DNA from 4 places in the Kluyvera sp. CRP genome. Region 3 is predicted to be linked to each of the others. Evidence: predicted binding sites of a transcription regulator. Region 3 holds the regulator's gene; each other region holds the start of a gene.
The links. Region 3 encodes PurR, which represses purine synthesis genes. Its sites were predicted from a motif close to CANGCAAACGTTTGCNTG; they were not measured.

Region 1 (5,924 bases), 650 kb from region 3:
GCACAAGCATAACCTGCAGGTGACTAAGCTGGATCTGAGCTACTCCGAGACCTTCAATCAGACGCATCTGGCCGATGCCTACGAACGTCTGCTGCTGGAAACCATGCGCGGCATCCAGGCGCTGTTCGTGCGCCGCGATGAAGTGGAAGAAGCATGGAAGTGGGTCGATTCCATTACCGAAGCCTGGGCTAGCGATAAAGACGCGCCGAAACCGTATCAGGCGGGAACCTGGGGGCCGGTGGCATCCGTCGCCATGATTACTCGCGATGGCCGTTCCTGGAACGAGTTTGAGTAAGGCCTGACGGTAATCCAGAAGTGTTATTTTACCGGTAACATGATCTAACACAGCAAGTAGTGCTATTTTTGCGCATTTAAGCCCCGGGAGGATTCACCCCCGGGGCTTTTTTTATTACACTGCGAATAGACCTTTGCCTCTGAGCTGCGCTATACGGGCATTTATTGATTCGTCAGCCCTATGTAAACACCGTCGTGAGCCGCAGCCTGGACAGAAAAAATTTAAGGAGCCTTTATGAACTCTGTAATGTTACGGGTAACAAATCGCATTATTGAACGCTCTCGCGATACGCGCGCGGCTTATCTGGCACGTATCGAACAAGCCAAAACTGAAACGGTTCACCGCTCTCAGCTCGCTTGTGGCAACCTGGCGCACGGTTTTGCCGCCTGTCAGCCAGACGATAAAGCGTCGCTGAAAAGCATGTTGCGTAACAATATCGCGATCATCACCTCCTATAACGACATGCTTTCTGCCCACCAGCCTTACGAACACTACCCGGACGTGATCCGCAAAGCGCTGCACAGCGTGAATGCGGTGGGGCAGGTTGCAGGCGGCGTCCCGGCGATGTGTGACGGTGTGACGCAGGGTCAGGACGGGATGGAGCTTTCGCTGCTGAGCCGCGAAGTGATTGCCATGTCCGCTGCGGTGGGGCTGTCTCATAACATGTTTGACGGCGCGCTGTACCTTGGCGTGTGCGACAAAATCGTCCCAGGGCTGGCGATGGCTGCGCTGTCATTCGGCCACTTGCCATCTGTCTTCATTCCGTCAGGCCCCATGGCCAGCGGCCTGCCGAACAAAGAAAAAGTGCGCATTCGCCAGCTTTATGCTGAAGGAAAAGTTGACCGTAACGCGCTGCTCGAATCCGAAGCCGCGTCGTACCACGCGCCGGGCACCTGTACCTTCTACGGCACCGCCAACACCAACCAGATGGTGATTGAATTTATGGGGATGCAGCTGCCGGGTTCTTCCTTTGTTCATCCGGATGCGCCGCTGCGCGCCGAACTGACCGCCGCGGCGGCGCGTCAGGTCACCCGCATGACCGGCAACGGTAATGAATGGATGCCGCTGGGTAAAATGATTGACGAAAAAGTGGTGGTCAACGGTATCGTGGCGCTGTTGGCGACCGGCGGTTCGACTAACCACACCATGCACCTGGTGGCGATGGCGCGCGCGGCGGGCATTATCATTAACTGGGATGATTTCTCCGACTTGTCAGAAGTGGTACCGCTGATGGCGCGTCTGTATCCGAACGGCCCGGCCGATATCAACCACTTCCAGGCAGCGGGCGGCGTGCCGGTGCTGGTGCGCGAGCTGCTGAAAGGCGGGCTGCTGCACGAAGACGTGAACACCGTCGCCGGTTTTGGCCTGTCTCACTACACCATGGAACCGTGGCTGAACGAAGGCAAGCTGGACTGGCGTGAAGGCGCCACCGCGTCGCTGGATGACAACGTCATTGCTACCTTCGATAAACCGTTCTCAAAACACGGCGGCACCAAAGTGCTGAGCGGCAACCTTGGCCGTGCGGTGATGAAAACCTCCGCGGTGCCGGTTGAAAACCAGGTGATTGAAGCGCCTGCCGTAGTTTTTGAAAGCCAGCATGATGTTCTGCCAGCCTTTGAAGCGGGCCTGTTGGACAAAGATTGCGTCGTGGTTGTGCGCCATCAAGGGCCAAAAGCGAACGGGATGCCAGAATTACATAAACTTATGCCGCCACTTGGTGTATTATTGGACCGCTGTTTCAAAATTGCGTTGGTCACTGATGGACGACTGTCCGGTGCATCCGGTAAAGTACCGTCAGCGATTCACGTAACGCCTGAAGCCTATGACGGTGGCCTGCTGGCAAAAGTACGCGATGGCGACATGATCCGCGTGAACGGCCAGACCGGCGAGCTAACGCTGCTGGTTGATGACGCTGAACTGGCCGCACGCCAACCGCATATTCCCGATCTGAGCGCTTCGCGCGTGGGGACAGGCCGTGAACTGTTTGGCGCATTACGGGAAAAACTGTCCGGTGCGGAACAGGGCGCAACCTGTATTACCTTTTAAGATGACACGTTTTGTAGATCTGGCGAGAGAATATTTCTGATGAAAAACTGGAAAACAACGGCTGAAGCAATCCTGACCACTGGCCCGGTAGTCCCGGTAATCGTGGTTAACAAGCTTGAGCACGCAGTACCGATGGCAAAAGCGCTGGTTGCCGGTGGCGTTCGCGTACTGGAAGTGACGCTGCGTACCGACTGCGCGATGGACGCTATCCGCGCCATTGCGAAAGAAGTTCCGGATGCTATCGTGGGCGCGGGTACCGTGACTAACGCACAGCAGCTGAAAGAAGTGACCGACGCTGGCGCGCAGTTTGCTATCAGCCCGGGCCTGACCGACGAACTGCTGAAAGCGGCTACCGCAGGCACTATCCCGCTGATCCCGGGTATTAGCTCTGTTTCTGAACTGATGCTGGGTATGCAGCACGGCCTGAAAGAGTTCAAATTCTTCCCGGCTGAAGCGAACGGTGGCGTGAAAGCGCTGCAGGCGATTGCAGGTCCGTTCTCTCACATCCGTTTCTGCCCGACTGGCGGTATCTCTCCGGCTAACTACCGTGACTACCTGGCGCTGAAAAGCGTGCTGTGTATCGGCGGTTCCTGGCTGGTTCCGGCAGACGCGCTGGAAGCTGGCGACTACGATCGCATCACCAAGCTGGCTCGCGAAGCGGTTGAAGGCGCGAAGCTGTAAGGTGTCTGCTGTACCCGGTCTGATGATCGGGTAAGCAAAAGAAAGGCGGGTATGCGTGAGCAGCCCGCCTTTTTTCTTATTCCTGAATAACGACGGCGGCCGCAGCGATTTTGGCGCGTTCAACGGCATCTTCAACGCTATCGCCGGTGGCCAGCGCTACCCCCATGCGGCGTGAACCGGCGATATCCGGCTTACCGAACAGCCGCAGTTGCACACCCGCACCGAGCGCATTCTGCACGTTATCAAAGGTCACGTTGTTACTGGTCAGCGTTGGCAGCAGCACGGCAGAAGCGGAAGGGCCATACTGGCGAATGGCGCCAATTGGCAAGCCAAGGAAAGCACGCACATGCAGAGCGAACTCTGAAACGTCCTGCGAAATCAGCGTGACCATTCCGGTATCATGCGGACGCGGCGAAACTTCGCTAAACACCACATCGTCGCCACAGACAAACAGCTCAACGCCGAACAGGCCGTAGCCGCCGAGTGCCAGCACCACCTCGCGCGCGATTGCCTGCGCGCGCTCCAGCGCCAGCGCGCTCATCTGCTGCGGCTGCCAGGATTCACGGTAGTCGCCATCTTCCTGACGGTGGCCGACTGGCGCGCAAAAGTGCACGCCGTCTACGGCGTTAACGGTCAATAGGGTGATTTCAAAATCAAAATTGACGACCCCTTCGACGATTACGCGCCCGGCACCGGCGCGGCCGCCTTCCTGCGCGTACTGCCACGCCTGAGCGAGCTGGTCTTCACGGCGAATAAAGGTCTGGCCCTTGCCGGATGAGCTCATCACCGGTTTCACGATACACGGTAAGCCGATGTCGGCAACCGCCTGGCGAAACTGGGCTTCGCTATCGGCGAAGTGATAGGCTGAGGTTGGCAGCTTGAGGAGTTCTGCCGCCAGTCGGCGAATGCCTTCGCGGTTCATGGTCAGTTGGGTGGCGCGTGCGCAGGGCACGACGTGCTGACCCGCCTGCTCCAGTTCAATCAGCATATCGGTGGCGATAGCTTCAATCTCCGGCACGATATAGTGCGGTTTTTCCTGCTCAACCAGCGCTTTCAGCGCCGCGCCATCGAGCATGTTAATTACATAAGAACGATGCGCGACGTGCATCGCCGGGGCGTCGGCGTAGCGGTCAACGGCAATGGTTTCGATACCCAATCGCTGGCATTCGATCGCCACTTCCTTGCCTAACTCGCCGGAACCCAGAAGCATTACGCGCGTCGCAGCCGGACGCAGAGCTGTGCCTAATAACGTCATTTTACCTATTCCACCGTCTCACTAAAATTTGCCGCATTATAAACGAAAACGTTTGCGCGTGTCTCGTTGTCGGCAATCGGGCCGCGCTATCGCTGGATATTTGCGCATCTTTATGTGGAACAGACATATCCTGACATCAGCTCGCTTAGGCTGAGCATCTCACATATTTATACTGGAGGTCGTATGTCAGGCTGGCTTAATCAACTGCAGTCTCTGCTGGGGCAAAAATCGGGTAGCGGTAAAAGCGATCTCAGCCAAATGCTGGTGCCCGGCGCGTTAGGCGGCCTTGCTGGGCTACTATTGGCCAGTAAGTCGTCCCGAAAAATGCTGGCGAAGTACGGCACCGGCGCGTTGCTGGTGGGAGGCGGCGCAGTCGCTGGCAGCGTGCTGTGGAACAAGTATAAAGATAAATTACGCGCAGACCCACAAACCGCCAGCCAGTACGGTGAAGCGCCAGCGCCGCTGGATGTGCGTACCGAACGCTTGATTCTGGCGTTGGTCTTTGCGGCGAAGAGCGATGGACATATTGATGCCAAAGAACAGCAGGCCATTGAACAACAGCTGCGTGAAGCCGGCATTGAAGAGCAGGGGCGTGCGATGATTGCGCGGGCGATGGAACAACCTCTCGACCCTCAGCGTCTGGCAAGAGATGTGCATAATGAAGAAGAGGCGCTGGAACTGTACTTCATCAGCTGTGCGGCGATAGATATCGATCATTTTATGGAACGCAGCTATCTGAACGCGCTGGGCGAAGCGTTGAAACTGCCTCTGGAGGTCCGTGAGGGGATAGAACGCGATTTACAGCAGCAAAAACAGCAACTTTAATGCGTTTTATCACCGCTTTTGCTTGCATCATTGTGTAATTTGTCCACCCTTATAGGGTGTGACTAAAACAGAAGAATAACGAGATGCCGCCAAAAGCAAAACGGATCCCTCACGCCATGACCTTGCATGGCGATACGCGCATTGATAACTACTACTGGCTGCGCGATGACACGCGCGCCAGGCCCGCGGTTATCGACTATTTACAGCAGGAAAACGCCTATGGCCGCCAGGTGATGTCATCCCAGCAAAGCCTACAGGATCGCGTGCTGAAAGAGATTGTTGACCGAATCCCGCCGCGAGAGGTTTCCGCCCCTTACATTAAAAATGGCTATCGCTATCGCCAGGTCTTTGAGCCGGGGCGTGAATATGCCCTTTATCAACGCCAGGCGCTGGGAGAAGAGTCGTGGTCGCTGCTGATTGATGAAAACAAGCGCGCGGCACACAGCGAATTTTATACCCTTGGAGGGCTAAACGTTGCTCCCGACAATAATCTGCTGGCGGTAACCGAGGATTTCCTCTCGCGCCGCCAGTACGGCCTGCGGATTCGTCATCTGGAAAATGAGACCTGGTTACCGGAGGTGATTGAAAATGTTTCGCCGGGCGTGGTGTGGGCCAATGATTCTCGCTCGCTCTATTACGTACGCCAGCACCCGACGACGCTACTGCCGTGGCAGGTGTGGCGTCATCAGATAGGGGAACCCGGTACCCAGGACGAGCTTATCTATGAAGAGCAGGATGACACGTTCTACGTCAGCCTGCATAAGACATCGTCACGCCAGTTCGTGGTGATTGCCTTGTCCAGCGCGACAACCAGCGAAATGC
Region 2 (5,924 bases), 1.1 Mb from region 3:
CTGGGAGCGCTAATGGCTTCGTTAAATGCGGGGAGGTAGACGGAGCGGCCTTTTGCCAGGGCTTTTGTCGCTAGCAGGAAACGGCTGTCCTCGCGATTGTAGCGGTTATCGCTGGCATCGATGCGGGTGGGAACAAAGCCATTCTTCGCCAGTAGCTCAATCTGGGTCTCTTTTGACATCGCCCAGTCGATAAAGGCGATGGCCTCCTTCTGGTGTTTGCTGCCCAGCGGAATCGCCAGCGCGTCGCCGCCCGCGAACGAGGCCCAATCGCCTTTTTTCTCTCCAGGGTAGTAGCCTACGCCGTATTCAAGGTTGGGATAGTTATCGTTGAAAACCTTAAAGGTAAACGCGCCAGTGCCAACCATGCCGATTTTGCCTGTGGCAAATCCGTCGTTAAGTGAACTGTCTGCTTTGGAGAGTGGGGACATTAAGCCGTCTTTGTACATCTGGTGGAAGAATGCCAGCGTCCTTTTATTACTCTCGGAAATGACAATCGATTCGGCGCCTTCTTTGGCAAACAGGTCGCCGCCGTTGGCCCACATATAAGGGAGGAATGTAAAGGCCAGGCAACCGGAGCAGGTGCCGGGAATAGCAAAGCCGTAGTATCCGTCGCCTAACTGGGTGATTTTTTCGGCGTATTCGCGTAATTCCTGTAGCGTTTCTGGCGGTCTTTCCGGATCCAGTCCGGCGAGGCGGAAAATCTTTTTGTTGTAAAACAGAAGCGATGATTCAGCAGAGAAAGGAATGCCGTACAGCCGCTCTTTATAAACCCCGATGGTTTTCAGCGAACCGCTAAGCTGCTTCACGTAATCTCGATTGCCAAGAATGTCGGTGAGGTCAGTGAGCTGTTCCGCGCCGTTAAGCTGGGGAAGAAAGGAGACATCGAGTGAAACAAGGTCTGGTGAGCTGTCGGCGGCAATAGAAGCGCTGAGCTTGGTCATCATCGACTCGCCGGGAATCATATTTAGCTTAATGTCAACTTTATCCTGCGACTTGTTGTAAGCATCAACCAGCAGTTCCAGTGATGTTTGATTCGAGCGGCCCCAGAAGGTAATGGTCTCTCTGGCTTGCGCTAATCCACTGAGTGATGTGGATATAATACAGGCAGCCACGGTGGTATGTATAAATTTAGACAACATAAACACCTCATTCTTATTAATTTTGAGAATAACGACAACTTGATTCTCCGCGTTGTAAAAAACAGGGGACGGCAATTTTCCCCCTGAGATCGTGTCCATCTATTTTCTTTATTAAACATTGGCCGGCGACGCGGCCTAATTCCGTCAGGCAAAAATCAATACTGCTTAGTTTCGGGCGACATAATTCGGTAATAACCTGCCAGTTATCAAAGCCGATCACGGCGACATTATCAGGAACTGATTTCCCATATTCATAGAGCGCCTGTAAAACACCGTGTCCAATTAAATCATTGCCAGCAATAACACCGTCAATTTCAGGGTACCGCGCAAGAATAGATTGCATTGCACGATAACCATGTGCTGATGTCCAGGAACCATATTCAGGCGCTCTGACGATCAACCCCTCTTTGCTCATCTCCTGGCGGTAGCCCTCATGGCGCTGCTGCACCGCCAGATAATATGCCGGACCGGCGATCTGCACGATATTCTGGCTGCCCTGGTCGATTAAATGACGACAGGCCAGAGCGCCAGCGCCGAAATCGTCAGGCAGAACGCAGAGTTCGTTGTCATCGTCGACGTTGGTATAGACATACACCACTGGCGTATCGTGTTTCTTTAACGGCAGCGGATCGCGGGTATCCGTTTTGGCTGCGGTGACGATAATACCGTCGACGCGCTTTGCCAGCAGTAAATCAACGTGTCGCTTTAATTCCTGAGGCGAACCGCTGGCGTTACAAAGAAATACCGAAATCTGCGCTTCAAGTAAGGCATTCTCAATACCCTTTAAAACAGGTAAGCTGAAGCGTCCGTAATCATCTGTTGATAACAAGCCGATGGTATATGTTTTCTTTTGATGCAGTGCACGTGCAATTTCATTAGGCCTGTAATCGAATTCATTAATAACGGATAAAACTCTTTCTTTTGTTATGTGACTGATTGAACCTGTGCTGTTTATTACTTTCGATACGGTGCTAATACTCACTCCGGCAGCGTGAGCAATATCTTTAATTGTGAGTTTTTTTCTGTCGTTATGCGTTATGGTCATGCTCTTTCCGTATTTGTGGACGGGCTTAGTATATGGAGAGAGAAAACGTTTTCCCATTTGCATTAATGTGGATTGATAAATAGATCACAAGCTGGTGATGTTGTTTGAATAAAAGCGTGATCGGATATGCGTTTGAGTGGTTTTTATATATTAAGGGCGTGAATTTAATTCATTAAATGTATTTATTTTAATTTGTTTTGTATTTATGAGGGATATATAAAAGCGAAGTAATATTATTGCCGAGCGTGCGTGGAAAAACTTACCGCACAGCATAGCCGTGCGGTAAGGCAAAACTTAGAAGTTGTAACCCACAACCAGGTAGCCACCCCAACCGGTCGATTGACCGTTGAAATCGCCTTCGCCCCAGTTCATTTTCGAACCACCTTGCCACTGGCCGCCGTTATGGAAGTAACGGGCAACGACAGAGTAGTGCCAGTGATCGTAGTTCAGCGCCAGAATGTGGCTGGAGGCGATGGAGTTGCTGGTGCGGTTTGGTTCGTCGCCGAGATCTGAACCCCAGTCGAAGTTGGTGAAACCGATGTAGCTCAGCTTACCGCCCCACAGATCGCTGATTGGCACAAAGTATTTCACTTTGAAGCGGTAGCCATCCCACTCGTTTTCGTTCGCGGCACCGTAGTTCTGCCACTGATATTTCGCATACACGTTCAGAGACAGGCCCATCGGCAGGCCGGTATCGATATCGGTACCCAGACCCATATACCAGGTGCTCTGGCGGCTGGCTTTGTTGTCACCCATATCGTAGATGTAGTTGTTCGCGAAGTACCACTCTTTGAACGGGCCGAAGCTCAGATCTGCGCCGGTCAGCTTATCAATAGAGAAGCGTGGTTCGATTTCCATAAACATCGGGGAACCGTCAGACCAGACTCCTTTATCGTTACCGTTACCCCAGTCGAAGGTCTTCGGAATATCGATGTAGCCATAGAAGTCTAACCAATCTTTCTTCGCAAACGCTTCATACTCGAGGTAGACGTCGTTGTTCAGCTTCGGAGAGAAGCGGGTGTGATAGCTGCCTACCACGTTTACGCTCTGGTGCCACCAGTCAGAGACATACTGCGGCTGAGAGTCGCCTGCTGCGTTAGCAGTGAAAGATGCGGAGAGCGCCAGCGCGGCACCGGCTGCCAGTAATGTTTTTTTCATATTTATGCCACTAATAAAAAAATTCGAAAGAGAGTGATTTTTATCACCGAAGTTTTTCTAAATGTTTCGTGTTTCTGCGAGCCTATTATATGAATCCTTGCTCACGAAAATCAGTCACACTTCACACATTTTTCAAACGCGTAATCGATTGCGTTCACGTTTGCGTAGTTTAGACGCGGCGATTGTACTGATGGGGTGAATTATTGCAAATGTTTACATACAGGAAATGTGGTCAATAGAGGGAGCATAGGGGGAAGGGCGGCACTGCATGTCACAGTGCCGATTAGCGAGATTACTGCGCGTTGGCGGGCTGAACGTCGTGGATGCGGACAAAGCCCAGTTGCTCCGGCGTGACGCCGTTAAGCTGCAGCGGAATATCGACGTCGCTTGGCGCCAGCACGCTGGCCGGGGCGGAGAACAGCTGATTTTGCACGTTCACTTCCTGATACTGCTCGGTGGTGCCCTGGATCTGTCCCCATTCCACGGTGCCGGTGAAAGCCGGAAGCGGATCGTTGGACTCACCGGAGATGCGCAACGTAAGCGCCGTCCCTTGAGCGTTGGCGGCAACGTTACGCAATGACATGCGCAACGTGCCTATCTGACTGTTCAGACGGGCAGGGGTATTGGCCCCCGGCAGCAGATAGGCGCCCTTCGTCGATTTGGCGTTCAGCGCATTTTGCTGAGTGATTTTCACCGTTTCTTTGTTAAGCTGCGTCATCTCGCTGCTCAGCGCGCTAATGCTTTGATGCATTTGTTTCACTTCTGACTGCTGCGCGCAGGCGCTCAGGCTGACGAGGCTTCCCAGCAGGGCAATTCTTAGGTAACGTCTTGTCATTCTGTCTGTTCCTTCTCTTCGGGATAACGCAATGGTAGCGTGCAACAGAGCTGATGGCATCGATCCATTGTCTCAAAAACATGCCGCCTTTGTTGTCTTCGCAGTTCAGGGTAAAATAGATTTCATTACACTCACCCTCATCGTCAGGACGTCGTATGCACTGCCCATTCTGTTTCGCCGTAGACACTAAAGTGATTGACTCCCGTCTTGTGGGAGAAGGTTCCTCCGTTCGCCGCCGTCGGCAATGCCTGGTGTGCAACGAACGCTTCACGACCTTTGAGGTCGCGGAGCTGGTGATGCCGCGCGTGGTAAAAAGCAATGACGTGCGCGAACCGTTTAATGAAGACAAACTGCGCAGCGGTATGCTGAGAGCGCTGGAAAAGCGCCCGGTGAGCGCCGATGACGTAGAAATGGCGATTAACCATATTAAATCGCACCTGCGCGCCACCGGCGAGCGCGAAGTGCCGAGCAAACTGCTGGGGAATCTGGTGATGGAACAGCTGAAAAAGTTGGATAAAGTCGCCTATATTCGCTTTGCCTCTGTCTACCGCAGCTTTGAAGATATCAAAGAGTTTGGCGAAGAGATCGCCCGCTTACAGGACTAAGCTATGCACGATGAAATGTACATGGCGCGCGCGCTAAAACTGGCGGCGCGCGGGCGATTTACCACCCATCCCAACCCACGCGTCGGCTGCGTGATTGTCAATCAGGGCGAAATTGTCGGCGAAGGTTTTCACTATCGCGCCGGTGAGCCGCACGCCGAAGTGCACGCGCTGCGTATGGCGGGTGAAAAGGCCAAAGGCGCCACTGCTTACGTCACGCTGGAACCGTGCAGTCACCATGGCCGTACGCCGCCGTGCTGCGATGCGTTAATTGCCGCGGGTGTCTCGCGCGTGGTTGCCGCCATGCAGGATCCTAACCCGCAGGTGGCGGGCCGTGGTCTCTATCGCTTGCAGCAGGCGGGTATTGAAGTCAGCCACGGGTTGATGATGAGCGAGGCCGAAGCGTTGAACAAAGGCTTCCTCAAGCGGATGCGTACCGGTTTCCCGTACGTACAGCTCAAACTCGGTGCATCGCTCGATGGGCGTACGGCGATGGCCAGCGGTGAAAGCCAGTGGATCACCTCGCCACAGGCGCGTCGCGATGTGCAGCGCCTGCGCGCCGAAAGCCACGCTATTTTAACCAGCAGCGCCACGGTGCTGGCCGACGACCCGGCGCTGACCGTGCGCTGGGACGAACTGAGCGCAGAAACACAGGCGAACTACTCGCAGGAAAATCTGCGTCAGCCGCTGCGCATTGTGATTGATAGCGGCAATCGCGTGACGCCGGAGCATCGCATCGTGCATCAGCCGGGCGAAACGCTCTTTGCACGTACCGAAGACGATACCCGCGTCTGGCCGGAAGGCGTGCAGACGCTGAAAGTGCCGGAGTATAACGGCCATCTCGATCTGGTGCTGCTGATGATGCAACTGGGTAAACAGCAGATTAACAGCATCTGGGTGGAGGCGGGGCCAACGCTTGCCGGCGCGCTGATTCAGGCGGGGCTGGTGGACGAGCTTATCGTCTATATCGCGCCTAAACTGTTAGGAAGTGATGCGCGCGTATTATGTGTGCTGCCGGGGCTTGAGAAACTGGCTGACGTCCCCCATTTCAAATTCAACGAGATACGTCAGGTTGGGCCGGATGTCTGCCTGCATTTAACGACTGCGTGAGGCTTTCCGAATTAGAGGAAGCAGCGCCCAGAATA
Region 3 (5,924 bases):
CTGTAAGACGACGCGTAAAGGCCATAAGAAAACCTGCACCACTAGCCCGGTAGAAACACAACCCACCACGATTGCGCAGGCACACAAGGTTCGTGTCCAGAAAGCGCAGAAAACCGCGATGAACAAACTGATGGGTCAGTTGGGTAAACCTTACCGCTGGGGGGGGAACTCACCGCGTACAGGCTTCGATTGCAGCGGCCTGGTTTACTATGCGTATAAAGACCTGGTAAATATCCGCATTCCCCGCACCGCGAACGAAATGTATCACTTACGCGATGCCCGCCCGGTGAACCGTAGTGAACTGGAAAGCGGCGATTTAGTCTTTTTCCGTACCCAAGGCCGCGGCACCGCCGATCACGTCGGCGTATATGTCGGTAACGGCAAATTCATTCAGTCGCCGCGTACCGGTCAGGATATTCAGATTACCTCGCTCAGCGAAGATTACTGGGTCCGCCATTACGTTGGCGCCCGCCGCGTGGTGACCCCGAAGACCATTCGTTAATCACTTACCCCGTTTGTTAATAAACGGGGTAAGCTTATCTTTTCTCTCACCTTTTAATTTGCTACTCTATCCATACTCAATACAGGGTTATTGAGAGTACACAATAATAAAAGGAGAGTAGCAATGTCGTTCGAATTACCTGCATTACCGTATGCCAAAGACGCTCTTGTTCCACATATTTCCGTGGAAACGCTCGAGTATCATTATGGTAAACACCACCAGACTTACGTTACCAACCTGAACAACATGATCAAAGGCACCGCGTTTGAAGGTAAAACGCTGGAAGAGATCGTGCGCACTTCTGAAGGCGGCGTGTTCAATAACGCAGCTCAGGTCTGGAACCACACTTTCTATTGGCACTGCCTGGCGCCAAATGCCGGTGGCGAACCGACCGGTGCTGTCGCAGAAGCCATTAATAAATCCTTCGGCAGCTTCGCAGAGTTCAAAGCGCAGTTCACCGATGCCGCTGTGAAAAACTTCGGCGCTGGCTGGACCTGGCTTGTGAAGAAAGCAGACGGCTCTCTGGCCATCGTGTCGACCTCTAACGCGGGCACTCCGCTGACGACCGACGCCAAGCCGCTGCTGACCGTTGACGTGTGGGAACATGCTTACTATATCGACTACCGCAATGCGCGTCCGAACTACCTCGAGCACTTCTGGGCTCTGGTTAACTGGGCATTCGTAGCTGAAAATCTGTCAGCATAAGTAGCAAAAAACCCAGCGTCGCAAAGCTTCGCCGGGTTTGATTGATTAACGCAGAGGGAAACGCCTTCTGCGTTTTTTTGTTACTGGCTGGCGAAGGCCTCTTCACCATGACGACGGCCGCTCATGAACACCACCAGCAGGGCCAGCGCGGCGACAATCGCCCCCATCACCGGCACAAAGCTGTAGCCCAGTCCACCGGAAATCACCGCCCCACCGGCCACCGCACCCAACGCGTTACCCAGATTAAACGCCCCAATATTGACCGAAGATGACAGCCCCGGCGCTTCGTGCGCCACACGCATGACACGCATCTGTAACGGCGGTACCACGGCGAAGGTTGCCGCGCCCCACACCACCATGCTGAACGCGGCACCGACCTGTGTTTGCGCAAGGAACGGTATGGCCAGCATGATAGCCATTAACAGCAGCAGGAACCCCTTCAGCGTGCCGCTGACTGAACGGTCAGCAAATTTGCCACCGAGGTAGTTACCGATAGAGAACCCAACGCCAATCAGCACCAGCATCAGCGTAATGAAGCCCGGCGTCGCATCCGTGATCGTATGCAACACCGGTGAGATATAGGTGTAAAGCGTAAACATCGCGCCAGCGCCGAGTACGGTGGTCAGCAGTGCGGAAAGCACCTGTGGGCGCACCAGCACCGACAGTTCACGTTTCACATCAGGTTTTTCACCCGCCCCCCCCTTCGGCAAGGACAACCACAGACCGATAATGGCGATAATCCCCAGTCCCGCAGTCGCCAGGAACGACATACGCCAGCCGATTGTTTCACCCAGCCAGGTTGCTGCCGGCACGCCGCCAATATTGGCGATCGTCAGACCCATAAACATCGTCGCCACCGCGCTGGCCTGCTTATGTTTCGGCACCACGCTTGCCGCTACCACTGAACCCAGGCCAAAGAACGCACCGTGGTTCAGGCTGGTAATAATGCGCGACAGCATTAAGGTGGTGTAGTCCGGCGAGATGGCCGACAGCACGTTGCCAAGGGTAAAAATGGCCATCAGAAAGATCAGCGCGTTGCGGCGGGCACGATGAGAAAGCAGCAGCGTCATCAGCGGCGCACCGACCATCACGCCAACCGCATAGGCGCTAATCAGCATACCGGCAGCCGGGATCGAGACGTCAACGCCCTTTGCGATGACCGGCAGTAACCCCATCGGCGAGAATTCGGTGGTCCCTATGCCAAAAGCCCCAATGGCCAGCGCGAGTAAGGGAAAATTGATTTTCATGCAAAAGCTCCGATTGGCCGCACGACAGACGCGGCATGGCAATATAGGGCAAAAGCATGACATTAATCACAGAAAAGCAGAAGTGTACAAAACAGCAAAAGATTATTGCTAATTTGCTAACAATCAGACATGAGGGCGCGAACGCCCCCTCATGGAAGAATCAATGCAGAACAGCGGTAAGTCCAGCGGCGACGATCAACGCCAGCACAATAACGGTCGTGGTGAGTGACATCTTAAGTTCGGTACTCATCAATTTTTCTCCTTTTTATGACCACAGCAAAACTGAGCTCACTCATTTTTGCACAGATAATCGTAAAAATCTTCACAGATTTAGCAGGATGTTGGTTTTTGCTCTTCCACTTTGCGTCCGGATACGTCAAAATTCGACGCTTATTTATAAGCGTACCGGCCATTGACCCCCTCCTGTCGTCCTGTATCGTTTTCCTGGCGAACCGCAATCCACAAAATTGCGTCAGGGTGTATAAAGGCAAACGTTTTCGTTTCGAGTTTATCAGGGGCAGGCCAGGGTCTGGAGTGAGATGGAATGGCAACAATTAAAGATGTAGCGAAGCGCGCAAACGTTTCCACTACAACCGTATCACATGTAATTAACAAAACGCGTTTTGTCGCCGAAGAGACGCGGGAAGCGGTGTGGGCAGCGATTAAAGAGCTGCACTACTCGCCAAGCGCCGTTGCCCGTAGCCTGAAGGTCAACCACACCAAATCGATTGGTTTGCTGGCGACCAGCAGCGAAGCGGCCTACTTTGCTGAAATTATCGAAGCCGTTGAGAAAAACTGCTTCCAGAAGGGCTATACCCTGATCCTTGGCAACGCGTGGAACAATCTCGAGAAACAACGCGCCTACTTGTCAATGATGGCGCAAAAACGCGTTGATGGCCTGCTGGTGATGTGTTCCGAATATCCGGAATCCCTGCTCTCAATGCTGGAAGAGTATCGCCATATTCCAATGGTGGTGATGGACTGGGGCGAAGCCAAAGCCGACTTTACCGACTCGGTCATCGACAACGCCTTCGAAGGCGGCTATATGGCGGGACGTTATCTGATCGAACGCGGCCACCGTGATATCGGCGTCATTCCTGGCCCGCTGGAACGTAACACCGGCGCAGGACGCCTGGCTGGCTTTATGAAGGCCATGGAAGAAGCGCAAATCAATGTTCCGGCAAACTGGATAGTCCAGGGTGACTTCGAGCCGGAGTCTGGCTATCGCGCTATGCAACAGATTCTCTCCCAGCACCCGCGCCCTACCGCTATCTTCTGTGGCGGCGACATCATGGCCATGGGCGCGCTTTGCGCCGCCGATGAAATGGGGCTGCGCGTGCCGCAGGATATTTCGCTGATCGGGTATGACAACGTGCGTAACTCACGTTTCTTTACCCCGGCGCTGACCACCATTCATCAGCCGAAAGACTCACTTGGTGAGACGGCCTTCAATATGCTGATGGATCGTATCGTCAGCAAGCGCGAAGAGTCGCAGTCGATTGAGGTGCATCCGCGCCTGATCGAGCGACGTTCCGTGGCCGACGGCCCGTATCGCGATTACCGTCGTTAAGGGTTAACTGTGGGCGTCCTGAACGGGCGTCCGTAGCCACTCATCGTTTAGCGTCTCGCTATCCCCCAAATATTCCAGCAGCCAGCTTAATGCCGGCGACGCTTCGCTCTGTTGCCAGGTCAGACAACAGGCTGCATCCGGGAACGGATTCTCCAGTTCCAGCGCAACCCACTCTCCGCTTTCCAGCCACGGCTGCGCCAGATGTCCCGGCACCATCGCCGCACAAAGTCCGGCAGAAATACAGGTCTCCGACGACGACCAGTCCGGCACCACCACCCTCTTCTGGTTATCAAGCAGCCAGGTCGTTCGCTTGGGTAGCGACCGTGAGGTGTCTTCCCGTACCAGCGACGGCCAGTTGCGCAGCACGTCATCGCTCAGCGGCCCATCCATCTTCGCGAGCGGATGCGTACTGGCCACCACGCAGTGCCAGTTGAGCATGCCCATGTCGCGAAAGGCAAAACGGCCACCAACCGGGATGGCCTGCGTCGCGCCAATCGCCAGCTCCACGCGCCCATCCGCCAGCGCATCCCAGACGCCGTTAAACACTTCCTGATAGACAATCAGTTCGACGTCGCTGAAGTGGCGATAAAAATCGACAATCAGCTGACGGGTGCGCTGAGGTTTCACGATGTTATCAACGGCAATCGCCAGCTGGCCGCGCCAGCCGTTGGCAATCTGCTGACACTGCTGACGGGTGATCTGCATTTTTTTGATAACAGAACGCCCTTCTTTGAGAAACCATGCTCCCGCAGGCGTTAATTCAACATCCCGATGGCGACGTTCAAACAACGGCACCGCCAGCCATTCCTCAAGCTGTCGCACCGTATAGCTTACTGCAGAGGGCACCCGGTGTAGCTCCTGCGCCGCGGCGCTAAAGCTACCGTTGCGCGCGACCGCATCAACCACTTCCAGAGAATATTCAGACCACATTTTCTGCCTGCAAAAAATTTGAATCCATGCCTCAAATATTAGCGTTTCACAACCGGGAATGCACTCTCTACACTCAGCGGCACAGTGTGAACTACGATAAAAAAGGCAATTTATGCAACCTGGGAAAGGATTTTTAGTCTGGCTCGCGGGACTGAGCGTGCTGGGCTTCCTGGCTACCGATATGTACCTACCGGCGTTCGCCGCCATTCAGCAAGACCTGCAAACGCCGGCATCCGCCGTCAGCGCGAGCCTGAGTCTGTTCCTCGCGGGTTTCGCCGTGGCGCAGCTACTGTGGGGGCCGCTGTCTGACCGCTATGGCCGTAAACCGATCCTGCTGGCCGGTTTGACCATTTTTGCCATCGGCTGCCTTGGCATGCTGTGGGTTCGCGATGGTACCACCCTACTGGTGCTGCGCTTCGTGCAGGCGGTTGGCGTTTGCGCCGCCGCGGTGACCTGGCAAGCCATGGTTACCGATTATTATCCCGCTCAGCGCACCAACCGTATTTTTGCGACCATTATGCCGCTGGTCGGCCTGTCACCTGCGCTGGCCCCGCTGCTCGGCAGTTGGCTGCTGGCCCACTTTGATTGGCAGGCCATCTTCGCAACGCTGTTTATCATTACCCTGGTATTGATGCTGCCCGCTCTGCGCCTGAAGCCTGCCCACAATAAAAACGTCGCCAGTGAAGAGAAGCTCACGTTTTTACGTCTGCTGCGCAGTAAGGACTACCGCGGCAACGTGCTGATTTACGCCGCCTGCTCCGCCAGCTTTTTCGCCTGGCTGACCGGTTCGCCATTTATTCTGCATGAAATGGGCTACAGCCCGACGGTGATTGGTCTGAGCTATGTACCGCAAACCATCGCCTTCCTGATTGGCGGCTATGGCTGTCGCGCGGCGCTGCAAAAATGGCAGGGTAGCCAAATGTTGCCGTGGCTGCTGGTGCTCTTTGCGCTTAGCGTTATCGGGACCTGG
Region 4 (5,924 bases), 1.5 Mb from region 3:
GTGTGACGCTACACTGCCCATCGCGCGTTGCGCAGGTTGAGCGGCAGACTGACGGCGTCAGCGTCACGTTGGATAACGGCGAAACGCTGCACGGCAAGCTGCTGGTGGCGGCCGATGGCTCGCGATCAACGCTAGGTGAACGGTGCGGAATTCACTGGCAGCAGGAGCCGTATAACCAGCTGGCGGTGATTGCGAACGTCACTACCGCTATCCCGCATCAGGGGCGCGCGTTTGAACGCTTTACCGAACATGGCCCGCTGGCGATGCTGCCGATGTCGCAGAACCGCTGTTCACTGGTGTGGTGCCATCCGCGGGAACGCCATGATGAAGTGCTCGGCTGGTCCGATTCACGTTTCTGTGACGAATTACAACGTGCGTTCGGCTGGCGTTTAGGTCGTATCACTCAGGCCGGTGCGCGAAACGTATACCCTCTCTCCCTGACCACCGCGACACGTACGGTTTCGCACCGTCTGGCGCTGGTAGGTAATGCCGCGCAAACGCTGCATCCTATCGCCGGACAGGGGTTTAACCTTGGCTTGCGCGATGTGATGACGCTGGCAGAAAACCTGGCGCAAGCGCATGCCGCGCGTCAGGATATCGGCGACTATGCGTTGCTCTGCCAGTACCAGCGTCAGCGGGCGGAGGATAAAGCCGCCACCATCGGTGTTACCGATGGGCTGGTGCATCTGTTTGCTAACCGTTGGGCCCCGCTGGTTGTCGGGCGCAACGTGGGGCTGATGGCGATGGAATTATTTACCCCTGCCCGTGATGTGCTGGCGCAGCGGACGCTGGGCTGGGTTGCCCGTTAAGAGCTGTAAGGAGTGAATGTGCAAAGTGTTGATGTTGCCATCGTAGGCGGTGGTATGGTCGGGCTGGCGGTGGCCTGCGGTTTACAGGGCAGCGGCCTGCGGGTTGCCGTGCTGGAACAATCGTTACCGCAAGCGTTGGCCGCCGATGCGCCGCCTGCGCTGCGCGTATCCGCCATTAATGCTGGCAGCGAGAAGCTGCTGTCAAAGCTGGATGTCTGGCAGGCGATTGTCGCCCAGCGCGCCAGCCGCTACCACGGCATGGAAGTGTGGGATAAAGACAGTTTTGGCCGCATTGCGTTTGACGATCGCAGCATGGGTTACAGCCATCTGGGGCATATCGTTGAAAATGCGGTTATTCATCATGCACTGTGGCAGAAAGCCGAGCGTAGCGCGGATATCACCCTGATGGCGCCTGCGGAATTGCAGCAGGTCGCCTGGGGCGAAAACGAAGCGTTTCTGACGCTGAAAGACGGCGGCATGCTGACCGCACGTCTGGTGGTAGGGGCCGATGGCGCCAACTCCTGGCTGCGTAACAAAGCCGATATTCCGCTGACGTTCTGGGACTATCGCCATCACGCGCTGGTGGCGACCGTGCGGACGGAAGAGCCGCACGAGGCGGTAGCGCGTCAGAGTTTCCACGGCGAAGGCATCCTGGCTTTCCTGCCGCTCAGCGATCCGCATTTGTGTTCTATCGTCTGGTCGCTGTCGCCGGAAGAGGCGCAGCGGATGCAGCAGGCGGAGGAAAGCGAGTTCAACAAAGCGCTGAGCATTGCTTTTGATAACCGCCTGGGCCTGTGTCGGGTGGAGAGCGAGCGGCAGGTTTACCCGCTGACCGGGCGTTACGCGCGTCAGTTTGCCGCGCACCGTCTGGCGCTGGTTGGCGACGCGGCGCACACCATTCATCCGTTGGCGGGGCAGGGGGTTAACCTGGGCTTTATGGATGCCGCCGAGTTGATTGAAGAGCTGAAACGTCTGCACGCGCAGGGGAAAGATATCGGCCAGCATTTTTATCTGCGTCGCTACGAACGCAGCCGCAAACACAGCGCCGCGCTGATGCTGGCGGGAATGCAGGGCTTCCGCGAACTGTTTGCCGGTGAGAACCCGGCGAAAAAACTGCTGCGCGATATTGGTCTTAAACTCGCCGATACGCTGCCCGGCGTAAAACCACAGTTGATCCGTCAGGCAATGGGCCTCAATGACCTGCCGGAGTGGCTTCGTTAAGTCGCTCACACTTTTACTCCCGGTGGTTCCACCGGGAGTCTTCCCCCTCATTTGAAAAATTCTAATTTCACCCATTTTTTCGCATTAGTTTTATTAATCCATCAAATTTTATGTTACGGGAAAGTCGCCCTGTTTTTCGCAGGAAATATTATCTTATGCTGAATTGTTGACCATTATTGTTAATTAAATGTGGTGTAATTCGCTTTTTTCCAGTTGATTCCTCTGTATGCTTTTTGGCGACTTTTGGTCATAAGCTAATGTGATGTCCCTTTTTTCCTGATGGTTTAGCACGGTGTTCGGTGGTAAGTTCAGGGAAAAGAGAACGTTTGCGTCGGTGCCTGGACGGGCGTCGGCGCGTGTTTTTGTGGTGCGATATATTCAACGAGGACATGATGGCTCAACAAACGCCTTTGTATGACCAGCACGTGTTATGTGGCGCGCGTATGGTAGATTTCCACGGCTGGATGATGCCGCTGCACTATGGGTCGCAGATTGATGAGCACCATGCGGTGCGTACCGACGCCGGGATGTTCGATGTGTCGCACATGACGATCGTCGATTTGCATGGCCCGCGCACCCGTGAGTTTCTGCGCTATCTGCTGGCCAACGACGTGGCGAAGCTCACCAAGCCCGGCAAAGCGCTTTATAGCGGGATGTTGAATGCATCGGGCGGCGTGATTGATGACCTGATCGTTTACTACCTCACCGAAGATTTCTTCCGCCTCGTCGTTAACTCCGCTACCCGCGAAAAAGACCTCTCCTGGATTACCCAACACGCTGAACCTTATGCCATTGATATCACCGTTCGTGACGACCTGTCGCTGATTGCGGTGCAGGGGCCAAACGCGCAGGCGAAAGCGGGCACGCTGTTTAGCGATGAACAGCGCCACGCGGTAGAAGGCATGAAGCCGTTCTTCGGCGTGCAGGCGGGTGACTTCTTTATCGCCACCACCGGCTATACCGGCGAAGCGGGCTATGAAATTGCCCTGCCGAAAGCGCAGGCGGCGGATTTCTGGCAGCAGCTGGTCCAGGCGGGCGTGAAGCCTTGCGGCCTGGGCGCGCGCGATACGCTGCGTTTAGAAGCCGGCATGAACCTGTACGGACAGGAGATGGACGAAAGCGTCTCTCCGCTGGCGGCCAACATGGGCTGGACCATCGCCTGGGAACCGGCTGACCGCAACTTTATCGGTCGCGACGTGCTGGAGCTGGAACGTGAAAAAGGCACCGACCAATTAGTGGGCCTGGTGATGACCGAAAAAGGCGTGCTGCGTGGCGAACTGCCGGTACGTTTTACCGATGCGAACGGCAATGCGCGTGAAGGTGTGATCACCAGCGGGACTTTCTCGCCGACCTTAGGCCATAGTATTGCGCTGGCTCGCGTCCCTCAGGGCATTGGCGAGACGGCGATTGTGCAAATCCGTAACCGTGAAATGCCGGTGAAGGTCACCAAACCTGTTTTTGTACGTAACGGCAAGGCCGTGGCGTAACCGATTATTATTCTGGAGATTTTTTGATGAGCAACGTACCAGCAGAACTGAAATACAGTAAAGAACACGAATGGCTGCGCAAAGAAGCCGACGGCAGCTACACCGTGGGTATCACCGAGCACGCGCAGGAATTACTGGGCGACATGGTGTTTGTTGACCTGCCGGAAGTCGGCGCGACCGTCAGTGCGGGTGACGACTGCGCGGTGGCGGAGTCTGTGAAAGCAGCTTCCGATATCTACGCGCCAATCAGCGGCGAAATCGTTGCGGTTAACGAAGAGCTGGGTGATTCACCGGAGCTGGTAAACAGCGAACCGTACGCCGGCGGCTGGATCTTCAAGATCAAGGCCAGCGATGAAGCGGAAGTCGCCGCACTGCTGGACGCGACCGCATACGAAGCCCTGTTAGAAGACGAATAACGGTTTTCCCCCTCTCCCTCCGGGAGAGGGCCGGGGTGAGGGTATGTTCGCACTGTCACCCCAAACCTCTTCCTCTGGAAGATGAAATCTTAAAATCACCGCACGTTTCAGGAACCATCGCTCATGACACAGACTTTAAGCCAGCTTGAAAACCGTGGCGCGTTTATTGAACGTCACATCGGGCCGGATGCCCAGCAACAGCAAGAGATGCTCAAAACGGTTGGCGCGGATTCACTCAACGCACTGATTGAACAGATCGTGCCGAAAGATATCCAGCTTGCCACGCCGCCTCAGGTAGGCGAGGCCACCACAGAATTCGCCGCGCTGGCGGAGCTGAAGGCGATTGCGGGTCGCAACAAGCGCTTTAAGTCGTATATTGGCATGGGTTACACCCCGGTGCAGCTGCCGCCGGTTATCCTGCGCAATATGCTGGAAAACCCGGGCTGGTACACCGCTTATACTCCGTATCAACCGGAAGTGTCTCAGGGCCGCCTTGAAGCGCTGCTTAACTTCCAGCAGGTCACGCTGGATCTGACCGGTCTTGATATGGCTTCCGCTTCCCTGCTGGATGAAGCGACCGCCGCCGCGGAAGCGATGGCGATGGCCAAGCGTGTGAGTAAGCTGAAAAACGCGAACCGCTTCTTTGTGGCGGCTGACGTGCATCCGCAAACGCTGGACGTCGTTCGTACTCGTGCGGAAACCTTTGGTTTTGACGTTATCGTCGATGATGCCGACAAAGCGCTGGAACACCAGGATGTTTTTGGCGTGCTGCTGCAGCAGGTGGGCACTACCGGCGAAGTGCATGATTACAGCAAACTGATTGCTGAACTGAAATCCCGCAAAGTGGTGGTGAGCGTTGCCGCCGACTTTATGGCACTGGTGCTGTTAACCGCACCGGGCAAACAGGGCGCGGACATTGTCTTCGGCTCTGCCCAACGCTTCGGCGTTCCGATGGGCTACGGTGGCCCGCACGCGGCATTCTTTGCCGCTAAAGATGAATTCAAACGCGCCATGCCGGGCCGTATTATCGGCGTATCGAAAGATGCGGCGGGCAATACCGCGCTGCGCATGGCGATGCAGACTCGCGAGCAGCACATTCGCCGCGAGAAAGCCAACTCCAACATCTGTACTTCGCAGGTGCTGCTGGCCAACATTGCCAGCCTGTACGCGGTCTTCCACGGCCCGGTTGGCCTGAAACGTATCGCGAACCGCATTCATCGCCTGACCGATATTCTGGCGACCGGCCTGCAGCAGAAAGGGCTGAAACTGCGCCATGCGCACTTCTTCGATACCCTGTGCGTGGAAGTGGCGGATAAAGCGGCGGTGCTGGCACGCGCGCAGGCTGCCGAAATTAACCTGCGTAGCGACATTATTAATGCCGTCGGCGTGACTCTGAACGAAACCACCACCCGTGAAGACGTGCTGGCGCTGTTTAACGTGATCCTCGGCGAAAACCACGGCCTGGATATCGACACGCTCGATAAAGACGTGGCGCTCGACAGCCGTTCCATTCAGAGCAGCATGCTGCGTGATGATGCGATCCTCGCGCATCCGGTCTTTAATCGCTACCACAGCGAAACCGAGATGATGCGCTATATGCACTCGCTGGAGCGTAAAGATCTGGCACTGAACCAGGCGATGATTCCGCTGGGTTCCTGCACCATGAAGCTGAACGCCGCAGCGGAGATGATCCCCATCACCTGGCCGGAATTTGCCGAACTGCACCCGTTCTGCCCGGTTGAGCAGGCCGAGGGCTATCATCAGATGATCGGTCAGCTTTCCGAGTGGCTGGTGAAACTGACCGGCTACGACGCGCTGTGCATGCAGCCGAACTCGGGCGCACAGGGCGAATACGCCGGTCTTCTGGCGATTCGTCACTATCATGAAAGCCGCAACGACGGTCATCGTGATATCTGCCTGATCCCAAGTTCTGCCCACGGTACTAACCCGGCTTCTGCACAGATGGCGGGTATGCAGGTGGTAGTGGTAGC

Region 1: purT (formate-dependent phosphoribosylglycinamide formyltransferase) is a predicted target of PurR. The motif match lies at 4,319-4,336, and genes of this name have one in related genera.
Region 2: K7B04_RS11100 (nucleoside-specific channel-forming protein Tsx) is a predicted target of PurR. The motif match lies at 3,480-3,497, and genes of this name have one in related genera.
Region 4: gcvT (glycine cleavage system aminomethyltransferase GcvT) is a predicted target of PurR. The motif match lies at 2,346-2,363, and genes of this name have one in related genera.

Annotation. Positions count from the first base shown of each region.
Region 1 covers NZ_CP082841.1:4,151,090-4,157,013, reverse strand. Annotated here, with positions in the region: gene zwf (glucose-6-phosphate dehydrogenase) at 1-295, shown strand, start outside; gene edd (phosphogluconate dehydratase) at 530-2,341, shown strand; gene K7B04_RS19690 (bifunctional 4-hydroxy-2-oxoglutarate aldolase/2-dehydro-3-deoxy-phosphogluconate aldolase) at 2,381-3,022, shown strand; gene purT (formate-dependent phosphoribosylglycinamide formyltransferase) at 3,099-4,277, opposite strand; gene K7B04_RS19680 (tellurite resistance TerB family protein) at 4,461-5,102, shown strand; gene ptrB (oligopeptidase B) at 5,186-5,924, shown strand, end outside.
Region 2 covers NZ_CP082841.1:2,367,208-2,373,131, forward strand. Annotated here, with positions in the region: gene K7B04_RS11090 (sugar ABC transporter substrate-binding protein) at 1-1,139, opposite strand, end outside; gene K7B04_RS11095 (LacI family DNA-binding transcriptional regulator) at 1,156-2,184, opposite strand; gene K7B04_RS11100 (nucleoside-specific channel-forming protein Tsx) at 2,479-3,342, opposite strand; gene K7B04_RS11105 (DUF3251 domain-containing protein) at 3,635-4,177, opposite strand; gene nrdR (transcriptional regulator NrdR) at 4,333-4,782, shown strand; gene ribD (bifunctional diaminohydroxyphosphoribosylaminopyrimidine deaminase/5-amino-6-(5-phosphoribosylamino)uracil reductase RibD) at 4,786-5,889, shown strand.
Region 3 covers NZ_CP082841.1:3,498,776-3,504,699, reverse strand. Annotated here, with positions in the region: gene K7B04_RS16605 (C40 family peptidase) at 1-502, shown strand, start outside; gene sodB (superoxide dismutase [Fe]) at 626-1,207, shown strand; gene K7B04_RS16595 (MFS transporter) at 1,288-2,454, opposite strand; gene K7B04_RS16590 (YnhF family membrane protein) at 2,615-2,704, opposite strand; gene purR (HTH-type transcriptional repressor PurR) at 2,999-4,024, shown strand; gene punR (DNA-binding transcriptional activator PunR) at 4,028-4,954, opposite strand; gene punC (purine nucleoside transporter PunC) at 5,067-5,924, shown strand, end outside.
Region 4 covers NZ_CP082841.1:1,964,384-1,970,307, forward strand. Annotated here, with positions in the region: gene ubiH (2-octaprenyl-6-methoxyphenyl hydroxylase) at 1-809, shown strand, start outside; gene ubiI (FAD-dependent 2-octaprenylphenol hydroxylase) at 828-2,030, shown strand; gene gcvT (glycine cleavage system aminomethyltransferase GcvT) at 2,423-3,517, shown strand; gene gcvH (glycine cleavage system protein GcvH) at 3,544-3,933, shown strand; gene gcvP (aminomethyl-transferring glycine dehydrogenase) at 4,057-5,924, shown strand, end outside.